2 regions of the Aliiglaciecola sp. genome follow, and region 1 is predicted to be linked to the other one. Evidence: predicted binding sites of a transcription regulator. Region 1 holds the regulator's gene; the other holds the start of a gene.
What was found. The regulator LexA, encoded in region 1, represses DNA repair genes until DNA is damaged. The targets are predictions, from matches to a motif close to TACTGTATNNNNATACAGTA.

Region 1 (6,494 bases):
ACCACGCCATTCCTTGTCGGTATGAGCGTCCTAATTGAGCACTATATTTGCCAGCCATAGATTCGTGGATCTGATTTCTGAACCAACCAACTAACATAACCAATAAGGTGACTATGCCTGCAAGTAAGGTCCAGCCACCGTATCCACTTTCACCTTTGGTTTGTTCAACCACAAAGTTGCCTGCACCAAATGCAATTAGAAATAAAGCTACCGCACCAACAATTGGCCAGGGGCTTTGGTCTGGAACATAATATTTTTCGTAAGCTTGTTGTTGTGCCATTTTGATTCCTTTTATCCTTGATTCATTGCAACGCCTTCGGCACTTGCCGTCACGTCATACAAGGTATACTGAAGGGTGAAAAACTTAATATCTTTTGGTAACTGCGGGTCAACATAGAACTTCATTGGCATTATTGCTTCTTCACCCGCACCTAAAGGTTGATTGTTAAAGCAAAAGCATTCAGTTTTATTCATATACAATGCGGCCGTGCCCGGTGAAACAGAGGGAACAGCTTGGGCAACATAGTCTTTGTGGGTGGTGTTTTTAACGTAAAAGTCCACTTGGTTCATCTCACCTGGGTACACCTCGACTTTTCGAGTTTGTGCCTTGAATTCCCAAGGCATTCCCGTATTTGTGCGAGTAATAAACTCTATGGTGATAGTACGAGAGTGATCCACCTCTATCGACTCATATACTGCTGCCGTATCACTGGTCTTGCCGTTAATTCCGGTAACTTGGCAAAACACTTCGTATAGGGGAACCAACGCAAATGCGAAGCCAAACATGCCAATCACAACACCCACCAGTTTTAAAACCAGTTTGCTGTTGTTAGATTGGCTATTGCTTGAACGTTCAGTCATGACAAATCACACTTACTTAATCACTGGAGGCGTATCGAAGGTATGATAAGGAGCTGGTGATGGGATTTCCCACTCCAAGCCTTCAGCACCTTCCCAAACTTGCGCAGATACTGGTTCACCCTGTTTACGACACGCTTTGATAAGCAACGCTAGGAATATCAATTGTGATAATCCAAAAGCAAACCCACCTAAGCTGATCCATTTATTAAAATCGGCAAATTGTAAGGCGTAATCAGGAATACGTCGTGGCATGCCAGCTAAACCTACAAAGTGCATTGGGAAAAACAGCACATTAACGGAAATCAGTGAACACCAAAAATGCCACTTAGCTAAGGTTACGTCGAACATTTTGCCTGTCCATTTAGGCAACCAATAATAGACTGCCGCCATAATGGAAAATATTGCCCCAGTAACCAATACATAGTGGAAGTGAGCAACCACAAAATAAGTATCGTGATATTGGAAGTCCACTGGTGTAATCGCCAGCATCAAGCCAGAAAGTCCACCTATGGTAAACAGTACAATAAACGCCAAAGCGAATAGCATAGGCACTTCAAAGGATAAAGAACCCCGCCACATAGTTGCTACCCAGTTAAATACTTTTACCCCTGTGGGCACCGATATCAGCATAGTGGCAAACATAAAGAATAGCTCGGCCCCCACCGGCATCCCAGTAGTGAACATGTGGTGTGCCCAAACAATGAATGACAACAACGCAATAGACGTCGTGGCATAAACCATAGAGGCGTAACCAAACAGTTTTTTCCGTGAGAATGTCGGCACGATCGCAGAAATAATACCAAATGCAGGAAGAATCATAATATACACTTCAGGGTGCCCGAAGAACCAAAATATATGTTGGAACATAACCGGATCACCGCCACCTGCGGCATTAAAGAAACTAGTCCCGAAAAACTTATCAGTTAATACCATGGTCACTGCACCGGCAAGCACCGGCATAACCGCGATTAACAAGAATGCCGTGATTAGCCAAGTCCACACGAACAACGGCATCTTCATCCAAGTCATGCCAGGGGCACGCATATTGAAGATAGTCACAATCACGTTAATCGCTCCCATAATGGAAGAGATCCCCATAATATGCACAGAAAAAACAAACAATGCTGTGGTGTCATTACTATAAGTTGTAGAAAGAGGTGCGTAGAACGTCCAACCAAATGCGGGACCACCACCTTCCATGAACAACGAAGCAAGCAAAATGGTAAATGCCATTGGCAGTATCCAGAAGCTCCAGTTATTCATTCTCGGTAAAGCCATATCAGGCGCACCAATCATCATCGGCACCAACCAGTTAGCTAAGCCAGTAAATGCCGGCATAACTGCACCGAACACCATGATCAGCCCGTGCACAGTGGTCATCTGGTTAAAGAAATTTGGTTCTACAATTTGCAATCCTGGTTGAAATAATTCAGCACGAATTACCATGGCCATAGCGCCGCCAGTTAAAAACATGATGAACGCGAACCACAGATAGAGGGTACCTATATCTTTATGATTTGTAGTAAATAACCAACGTTTTATGCCACTAGGAGCATGATGATGGTGGTCGTCATGATCGAGTTCGGTTGTCGCTGTGCTCATAACTGCTCCCCTTATTGACCTGTCATTACGGCGTTAACATCTTTAGCTTGGACCATGTCGCCGGTATCGTTACCCCAAGCATTTCGTTCGTAAGTAATAACTGCTGCCAGCTCTCTCATGGTTAATTGTTTTGCAAAAGCTTGCATGGCTGTGCCGGTTTTTCCGTTTAATACGATATCTATGTGTGCAGCCATGTCATTAAGCACCATTTCACTATCCACTAAAGCTGGAAATACGCCTGGTAACCCTTGACCATTTGGTTGGTGACAAGCTGCACAAGCACGCATATAAACCTGCTCACCATTGCTCATCAACTCTTCCATGCTCATATTCATAGCCAACAATCTCTGTTCTTCTTCCTTGGCTTTACGCTGTACTTCTTCTTGGGCGTTTATCCAAGCTTCGTATTCAGCAGGTTCCTTGGCAACCACAACGATAGGCATAAAGCCGTGATCCTTGCCGCAAAGTTCTGCACATTGACCACGATATACACCGGGCTCAATGACGTTTGCCCAAGCCTCGTTAATAAACCCTGGGTTAGCATCTTTTTTAACAGCAAAATCAGGCACCCACCAAGAGTGGATAACATCATCAGAGGTAACTAAAAATCGCACTTTTTTGCCAGTCGGGATGACAAGAGGACGATCAACTTCCAGTAGGTAGTTATGTCCTTTTTCGAATTTGTTGTTGATTTGTTCTTGCTGGGTGGCCATCACAGAATAATATTCAACATCATTTTCCATGTATTTGTAATGCCACTTCCATTGAGAACCGGTAACCAGCACAGTGACCTCTGAGTTTTCAGGATCTTCCATGGCGATTAGTGTTTTAGCGGCAGGGAATGCCATCACAACTAAAATAATGAAGGGAATGATTGTCCAAGCAATTTCTACTTTCACACTTTCATGGAAATTAGCAGGCTGTGCGCCTCTAGATTTACGATGGAAAATCATACTCCAAAACATCACACCAAATACTAGAACTGCAATAACCACGCATATGAAAAACATAAGCATATGCAGATCATAAACTTGGCCACTAATTTCAGTCGCACCTTTGCGCAAATTCAATTGATACTGATCAGCAGTCGAAGTCGATTCTGCAGACACTGTAAATGCAATTAGACTGGTCAGTATTACCAATACGCCGGACCATATCTTTTTCACTCAACACCTCCTGATGATGTAAGCCTTTTCCAAAGGAGCAAAGCAGAGTTAATAACCGCAAATGGCTCAGTTCTGGTAAACAACTTTGGATCTTAATGTTACATAACTGTAAAAACTAGTATAAGAATTACTCAACTAAAGTCTAACGTCTAGTGTTTTTTGTTAAAAATTTAAACAACCGCTTGATTTTCAATCAAAATAGAGGAAAAAGTTATGATTTATAACGAATGGAAATAACTTGAATTTTGCAACCAACTAAAGTTGATAATGCTTAACAATGACCTCCAAGAGTGAGGGCTAGCAAGGAAGGGTGAGCATTTTATATCTAGATAAAAAAGAGGGATTGGATAACAATATTTTCAAATAAAACGGATTAACAAAAACTTAGCTTGAACTTAGGTTTTTAAAATCCTGAATGCAAAATAATAAAAAAGTGACCCGTAGGTCACTTTTCAGTGTAACTTTGTCACAGAAACTGAAGTTTACATCCAATCAGCGTTACGAATAACACCGACTGCGATACCTTCAATATTAAAAGGCTGCGAAGCCAAATCCACTTTAATAGGATTAAACTCGTCGTTTTCAGCATGTAGGATCACTTCTCTACCACGCTTTTCTAGACGTTTTACCGTCACATCTTCGTCAACTCTTGCTACCACAACCTGACCATTGTGAACATCAGTTGTGCGATGAACTGCGAGCAAATCACCATCTAAGATACCAATGTCTTTCATACTCATGCCACTAACTCTTAGCAAAAAGTCAGCACTGGGTTTAAATAAATCAGGATCGACTTTGTAGTGACACTCAACATGCTCTTCGGCCAATATTGGCTCGCCAGCAGCCACTCGCCCAACTAAAGGTAATCCCGCCTCTTCCAATTCATCTTCAAGGGGTACATTCAATTTGATTCCCCTAGAAGTACCAGGGAGAATTTCGATGACACCTTTGCGTGCCAGTGCTTTAAGATGCTCTTCTGCCGCATTAGCCGATTTAAACCCCAATTGACGTGCAATTTCAGCACGCGTGGGCGGCATACCCGTGGCTAGCATGGTGGCTTTTATTAATTCAAGAATTTCGCTTTGTCGTGGTGTTAGTGGACGCATAAACAGCCTGTTTTTCTATACAGTTTAACTGTTAGTATATACAGTTACCCAGAGAAAACAAAGGTTGTTTTATATTTTCTCATGAATTATCAAAAGCCTATTGATTTAATTAGGGTGACTTTACATGCGCTAACAATATAAAATACTAGTACAACCTAATAGACGTTGGTCTGCGCATTTTAATATGCAAACATGAATAGAGTTCGACTCTTCATGCTATGCTTTTAACGAACTCGAAACCTCAAGGTGTTATATATGGATTGGCTGCATAATTTGCTGCTTTCGATTTTTGCTTTTCCCGTAAAATGGCTAGTCAAAGTCAATAGTATTCCCACTGACATTGAAACTGAGTTAGGAATAGATAAAAGCAAACCCATTGTATATTTGCTTAGAACTCACTCGATTACTGATCAACTCGCCCTTAAAATGTCGACTAAAAAAGTCGACTTACCCAATCCGACTAAAAAAATTATCATCGGTGGTGAGGAGCACAGCGCCAGTGTCTTTATAGAGCAGCCACAATCTGTCATTGGCAGAACCATTAAAGGCACTAAAATTGCCGCTGACTTAACCCATTTATTTCAGCTTCACAAAGATAACGCCGATCTTGATTTGCAAATTGTTCCGGTGACGGTTTTTTGGGGGCGTGCACCTGGCCGAAAATCCAATGGATTAGCTGATCTATTAGCAGATAAAGCCTCGCCCAGTTGGTTACGAAAGTTCTTTATCGTATTGTTTTTAGGCCGAGATAATTTTGTCTCTTATAGTAAAGCTGTATCGTCTCGAGATATGACTAAGTTGCCTGGTACCGAAGCCGAAATCGCGCACAAATTGATTCGTTTAGCCGGCACCCATTTCCATCGAAAAAGACAAGCTTTTAACGGCCCTATGCTGTTAGAAAAGCAAGAGTTGTATAATTCAATTTTGGGTTCTGTGACGGTTATTAATGCCATTAACGAAGAATCTAGACAAAAGAAAATCCCTCTATCTAAAGCTAAGGCAAATGCTAAATCTTATATAAATGAAATTGCAGCGGATTATCGTGAGGGTTTAATTCGATTCGGCGACCGTGTTTTAACTCGGATCTGGAATAAAATCTATGATGGAATCGAAGTTGGTCATGCCGATAAAGTCAGGAAACTAGCCCAAAATGGTCATGAGATCATCTATGTTCCTTGTCATCGCAGCCATATGGACTACCTGCTATTAACTTACGCCATTTACCATCAAGGTCTAGTTACCCCTCACATTGCGGCGGGGATCAATTTAAACTTTTGGCCCGTTGGCGGTATTTTTCGACGCGGCGGTGCATTTTTCCTACGTCGTAGTTTTGCCGGTAATAAACTCTACACAAGTGTGTTCCGCGAATATTTAGAATTATTGTTTAACAAAGGCTATTCGGTTAAATATTATGCTGAGGGCGGACGTAGCCGAACCGGAAGACTGTTACCACCAAAAACCGGGATGCTAGCAATGACCTTACAGGCGATGATCAAAGGAGTTAATCGTCCAGTCAGCATAGTACCGGTTTACATTGGTTATGAGCATGTGATGGAAGTGGGTAGCTACCTTAGCGAATTAAAAGGCAATACTAAGAAAAAAGAATCCGTATTCGGGTTATTTTCTGTGGTTAGAAAGTTGAAAAACTACGGCCACGGCTTTCTCAATTTTGGTGAACCTATTCAGCTTAATAATTTCCTTGATGAGCAGGTACCGAGTTGGCGCGAGGCACAAAACAGTGAGGTTGATAAAAAACCAA
Region 2 (6,494 bases), on a different contig from region 1:
GTTAACTCAAAATAATGGGTGGCAAAGAGTGTGTAGGCGTTAATTTTTGAAGCAAGGTATTCGGCACATGCCCAAGCTAAGGATAGACCATCATATGTGCTGGTGCCGCGACCAATTTCGTCCATTAAAACCAGGCTGTTCGCCGTTGCATTATTTAAAATATTCGCCGTTTCAGTCATTTCTACCATAAAAGTAGAACGTCCAGAAGCGAGGTCATCAGAAGCTCCTATGCGGGTGAAAATTCGGTCGATTGGTCCAATGGTGGCTTGTTGCGCAGGTACAAATGAACCTATATAGGCCATCAGCACAATTAACGCGGTTTGCCGCATGTAAGTTGATTTTCCGCCCATGTTTGGTCCAGTAATAATCAACATCCGTCTTGATGGTGTCATAGCTAAGGGATTGGCGATAAAAGGGCTTTTCATTACACTTTCTACCACTGGGTGGCGACCTTGCTCATAAAAAATCCCAGTCTGTTCACTCATCTCCGGGCAATGCAAATTTAGGGCTTCCGCTCGTTGGGCTAAATTACAAATCACATCTAGCTCGGCAAGGCCCATGGCACTTAGCATAAGTTCATTTAATTGGGGTAATAGTAAATCGAACAACTGATCATACAATTGTTTTTCTAACGCCAAGGCACGCCCTTGGCTGGTGAGCACTTTGTCTTCGTGTTCTTTAAGCTCAGGAATTATATAACGCTCGTTATTTTTTAGGGTTTGTCGACGGACATAATCTGCAGGGACTTGGTCAGCAAAACTGCGACTAACTTCAATATAATAGCCGTGAACTTTATTGTAATTTACTTTGAGGGAAGGGATGCCTGTACGTTCTTTTTCGCGGATTTCCAACTGCTCTAGGTAGTCTGTTGCGCCTTTGGCTAAGTTCCTCAGTTCATCCAACTCTTCATTGTAGCCTGGGGCAATAACTCCGCCATCGCGAATTAATACCGGCGGGTTAGGGATGACGGCCTTAGATAAAAGTTCACCAAGTTCAGGGAAGTTGTTGATATCTTCACTTAAGTTTGCAAAGTCAGGCCCTAAATCTACTAATTTTTGTTGGATTTCTGGCAGCATGACGAATGCATTAGCCAACCTTGAAAAATCTCTAGGTCGTGCTGAACGTAAGGCTAACCTGGCTAAACAACGTTCCATATCCCCGACGGATTTAAGCATGTCGCGTAAATCTTCGTATTCATCTTCATGTAGGGCCTTTATTTGTTGTTGGCGGCTATTTATGACCTGTAAATCGCGCACTGGGGTTTGGATCCAGCGTTTTAATAACCGACTTCCCATTGGGGTGACCGTGAAATCTAGAATACTCGCTAATGTATGCTCTACGCCGCCAGATAAATTTAAGGTTAATTCTAGATTGCGCCTTGTGGCTGCATCCATGAGCACAGTATCGTCATTGTTTTGCAACTGAATATTGCGTATGTGTGGTAAAGCTGAGCGTTGGGTGTCTTTAACATATTGAACAATGCATCCCGCAGCACAAATGGCAATTTTCGCATTTTGAATACCAAAACCATTGAGCTCCTTGGTACCAAACTGTTGGTTTAACTGCTTGCTGGCGGTTTGGAAATCAAACTCCCAAACTGGACGGCGGCGTAAGCCCGCGCGATCGTCGATTAAATGTAGATGGCTAAACCCTTCAGGATATAGCAACTCGGCTGGATTGCAGCGCTGCAATTCCGCTAATAAGGCTTCTTCACCGGGCAGTTCAGAGATACTAAAACGGCCGCTGGTAATGTCGATTATGGCAAACCCGAATGTCTCTTTTTGGGCAAAAACTGCGGCTAATAAATTATCTTGTTTATCTTCTAATAAAGCTTCGTCGGTAACCGTACCCGGAGTTACAATGCGCTGAACTTGTCGCTCAACAGGACCTTTGCTGGTGGCGGGATCACCTACTTGTTCCACAATCGCCACCGATTGCCCCATTTTAACTAAACGAGCGAGATAACTTTCTACCGCATGATAGGGCACGCCAGCCATGGGAATGGCATTACCACCTGACTTACCTCTAGCAGTTAAGGAGATATCTAATAGCTCAGAGGCTTTTTTCGCGTCATCAAAAAATAGCTCGTAAAAATCCCCCATACGATAAAATAACAGAATATCTGGATGTTCAGCTTTTATGGTTAAGTACTGACGCATCATGGGAGTGTGGCTATCTAGATCTGACTGTTTAACGCTATTACTCATTGAGGTTGGGATCTCTTTGCAGGTTGAGGTTATGCTTGAATAAATGCCTTATCTAAATAAGACAGGTAAAAACAATTGGGCATTATAAGAAGTATGGGTTTTTTTTCTAGCAGTTGTTAGTACAATCTGCCATATAAAAAATATAATGGAGCATATTCGTTCTATGTTAACCGAATCTATTGATTTATTAGCCCATCAACTGGGTCAACAGTTAACCCAAAAGGGTTGGACAATTAGTTGTGCTGAATCTTGTACCGGCGGTGGTGTTGCTTTTGCAATAACCAGTATTGCTGGAAGTTCTCAGTGGTTTAAACAATCATTTGTGACCTATTCTAACGAAGCGAAACAATCTTTATTGGGAGTTAGGCAAGAAGTCTTGATTTCATTTGGCGCTGTGTCGGCTCAAACAGTGGAGCAGATGGCATCTGGATGTGCACAAAAATCCCAGGCCGAAGTAGGCGTTTCCGTTAGTGGGATTGCTGGTCCCGATGGTGGTTCAGAAGATAAACCTGTTGGCTTAGTTTGGTTTGGCTTTTATATCAATGGCGAAATTTTTACTGAAAAACAGATTTTTTCTGGCGATCGTCATCAAGTTAGATTGCAAGCTATTGAGTTTGCTTTGCAACAGACCAGTCACAGAATTGGTTAAGCAATACATGGTTTTGGCCAGTTAAGCCTTGTAACTTTAGCGCGGATTTTTAACGCTCTTGGTCAGAAAAACACAAAACAAGTAAAACTGTACTTGCAACTGTATAATCATACAGTATACTTCTCAGCATAAAGTTTACGTTAAATAACAAATAAACAAGTTCGTTGAAGCCTTGTTTAATTTATCACGCTATTTTCGAAGGATATTCCGATGGACGATAATAAATCTCGCGCATTATCAGCTGCTTTAGGGCAGATTGAAAAACAATTTGGTAAAGGGGCGATTATGCGCCTTGGAGACAACCAAGCTTTAGATATTGAAGCGGTTTCAACCGGTTCTTTGACTATTGATATTGCGTTGGGAATAGGCGGCCTGCCTTGTGGCCGAGTGGTCGAAATTTATGGTCCTGAATCATCTGGTAAAACCACCCTAACTTTACAAGCTATCGCTGAAGCACAAAAAATGGGTAAAACCTGTGCCTTCGTTGATGCTGAACATGCCCTTGACCCAGTCTACGCGGCAAAGCTAGGTGTTAATATCGATGATCTTTTAGTGTCGCAGCCAGATACTGGTGAACAAGCATTAGAAATCTGCGATATGTTAGTACGTTCTGGTGCAGTGGATGTTGTGGTTGTCGATTCCGTGGCAGCGCTAACCCCTAAAGCTGAAATTGAAGGTGATATGGGGGATTCCCACGTTGGTTTACAAGCGCGTTTGATGTCACAAGCACTACGTAAATTAACCGGTAATATCAAGCGTTCAAATACCTTAGTAATTTTCATCAACCAAATTCGTATGAAAATTGGGGTGATGTTTGGTAGTCCGGAAACCACCACTGGTGGTAATGCGCTTAAGTTCTATGCTTCGGTAAGATTGGACATACGTCGTATTGGTGCGATTAAAGACGGGGATGAAGTTGTTGGTAACGAAACCCGAGTTAAAGTGGTGAAAAACAAAGTAGCACCGCCATTTAAACAAGCCGAATTCCAAATTTTATATGGCCAAGGTATTTGTAAAGAAGCGGAGTTGATTGACTTAGGTGTTAAGCAGAAGTTTGTTGAAAAGGCTGGAGCTTGGTATAGCTACAATGGCGAACGTATTGGTCAAGGTAAAGCGAATGTAGTTAAATACCTTAGAGAACATACAGATATGGCCGATGATATTGAAAAGCGTCTTAGAGCTGAGTTATTACTGTCTAAAACAGTCAAACCAGAAGATCCTGTAGCTTCTGAGGATGTGTTGTAACCCTAACCTTATACACATCCCTTAAGCGTGAGTTCCCCGCTAACAAAGTTGGCGGGGTTTTTTATGTTTTTTAATAGCCACCTGTCTTTGTAAACTTTCCATTCCCAGAGTAAAAATTTTACAGTTATAAACCTTTACCTTTCTTTCTAATCCTTTATTTACCTTCTTGTTACTATTTCATTCATTTTCTTTTTTTAATTTAAGTTATTGAAATATATGAATAATATTTAATCATTCAGCTTATTTAAGTGTTTATTTCCAGAGTTTTTTCACTATGGTGTGCTTTCTGCAACCTCTTTAAATGAGTAATGACACAATCAAAGAGCAATTTTGATTATTTATTTTCGATCATTAAAAGGAGATTTTTATGAGTAATGAAGTGAAACAAGTAAACAAAGTAACTGACGTGATTGAAGTCCTAAGAGCGGGCGCAGACTTTTACGAAGAAAGCATTGATAAAGCTACGCATCAATCTGTAAAACAAGTTTTTGCGCGAATGATGTTTGAGAAAAAAGCTGCAATTGAAGCTCTTCAGCCATTCGCTATCGCCGAAAAAGGCGAGAAGGAAAAGGGTGAGTCTATCACTGTGAATGTCCGCAACATGTACACAAAATTAGTAGGTGCATTATCGTTTGACAAAGAACATACCTATGTCAGCCAGCTCGAAGAAGTGGAAGATAAAACCTTAGAAGTAATCGATGAGGCTCTTGAAGAAAAGCAGCCTGATACATGTACATTAGCACTTCGTGAAATTCGAGGCACAATGCAAGCATGTCATGATGAGATGAAGGCATTGCAGGAAATTACTGCTTAGCCGATAACGTAAGTGTTATAAGCCGCTCACAGAGCGGCTTATACATAGAATGTATTTAATAAATATTGAGGTAAATCATGGATATCATCAGACTAATACTAGCAATTCTACTTCCGCCTGTTGGTGTATTTCTTCAAGTCGGATTTAGTGGCGCGTTTTTCTTAAACATACTACTAACCATTCTTGGTTACTTGCCAGGTATAATTCACGCAGTTTGGATTATTGCCAAAAGATAATACGAGTTTTGGGCAGTGTAACGAGCAGTGTAAAGTCCGCCACGCATGGACAACGTGTGCTAGCGGACTTCCCTATTATCAAAACCTTCAGCAGTTAATCCATATGGCTTTTTACCATCAACTCTGTGTACAGAGGAAAGTGGTCAGAATCTATTGACGGAAGCCTTTTGATATCTACCAACATAAAGTGTTGGGAATGAAAAAGATGATCGAGAGGCCACCTAATCACTGGGTAATCTGCATGAAAGGTATTAAAAAATCCCCTCCCAATTCTAGGGTCTTTTAAACCACTCAAGTGACGAAAGTCTCGTGTGGTGGGCGACCAGGCAACATCATTTAAATCACCGGTTACTATAGTTGGCTGCTGGGAGTGTTTCACTTCATCGGCAATCAAAATCAACTCTTTGTCTCTTGGTTTTGCAGTCTCATTTTCTGTTGGAGATGGTGGAGCAGGATGCATAAAATGAAACTTCACTTTGACGTTTTGTGGGAATTGAATATGACAATGAACTGATGGAATATCCTTCTCAATTAATTCTAGAACCTGTAAATCCGAAATTTCATATTTACTATAAACATGCATTCCATATAAATTTTCTAAGGGTTTATTGACTCGATAAGGAAAGTTTTCATGAATGGGGGTTAACGCATCTTGCCACCATTTGTTGGTTTCTAAAGTCACTAAAATATCTGGTTTATATTCAGTCACTATATCTATTAGTTTTTGTACCGATTTATTCGGCATTAATACGTTTGCAGTAATAACTTTTATGGTTACATTGGATTCTACTTGTGAATTTTCTGCCTGTTTTACTTCTTTTGGATATAAAAATGTATAAGGGAATATCCAAATGGACTGATATATTAAACTCGCTAGGTTTAAAAAAAGTAGACAATACATCAAAGTCGTTTCCGTGAAAGAAACTGTCAGTAGAATATTCACTAAGATCAAGAAGACTATCTGAACTCTGGGAAATTCCCAACTGCGACATAACCAATGATTACTAGGTAATAGTGGAAGTAATGTTATGGCCACTAGAAAGCCGGTTGTGCAAATTAGACTTGTTTCCAACATATTTTTTTTACGTTTTGATGTAATTGTTGCAAAGAGTATCAGAAGTATTTACAAGGTGAACCCTATAATTATAAGTCGAGTCTAACCGAAACACTTTAATTGACTGTTTTAACTGCATTAATTCATATTTTTTTAAATGGCATATTCGTTGCTCCTTAACCATTACTATCTTTCCATAATTGATTGATAGTCCGTTAACCAAAAAGGAGAATGACATGTCGAATCAAACACAATCAGCTACCAATATTCCTAAGCAGGGCACTGATAA

Region 2: recA (recombinase RecA) is a predicted target of LexA. The motif match lies at 2,954-2,973, and genes of this name have one in related genera.

The regions. Positions count from the first base shown of each region.
Region 1 covers NZ_JBDWYG010000039.1:144,307-150,800, reverse strand. The annotation lists gene ABJV04_RS12320 (cytochrome c oxidase subunit 3) at 1-280, opposite strand, end outside; gene ABJV04_RS12315 (cytochrome c oxidase assembly protein) at 292-861, opposite strand; gene ctaD (cytochrome c oxidase subunit I) at 874-2,463, opposite strand; gene coxB (cytochrome c oxidase subunit II) at 2,475-3,620, opposite strand; gene lexA (transcriptional repressor LexA) at 4,112-4,735, opposite strand; gene plsB (glycerol-3-phosphate 1-O-acyltransferase PlsB) at 4,991-6,494, shown strand, end outside.
Region 2 covers NZ_JBDWYG010000007.1:282,741-289,234, forward strand. The annotation lists gene mutS (DNA mismatch repair protein MutS) at 1-2,207, opposite strand, end outside; gene pncC (nicotinamide-nucleotide amidase) at 2,353-2,856, shown strand; gene recA (recombinase RecA) at 3,067-4,101, shown strand; gene ABJV04_RS01275 (PA2169 family four-helix-bundle protein) at 4,469-4,915, shown strand; gene ABJV04_RS01280 (YqaE/Pmp3 family membrane protein) at 4,993-5,151, shown strand; gene ABJV04_RS01285 (endonuclease/exonuclease/phosphatase family protein) at 5,246-6,052, opposite strand; gene ABJV04_RS01290 (DUF883 domain-containing protein) at 6,442-6,494, shown strand, end outside.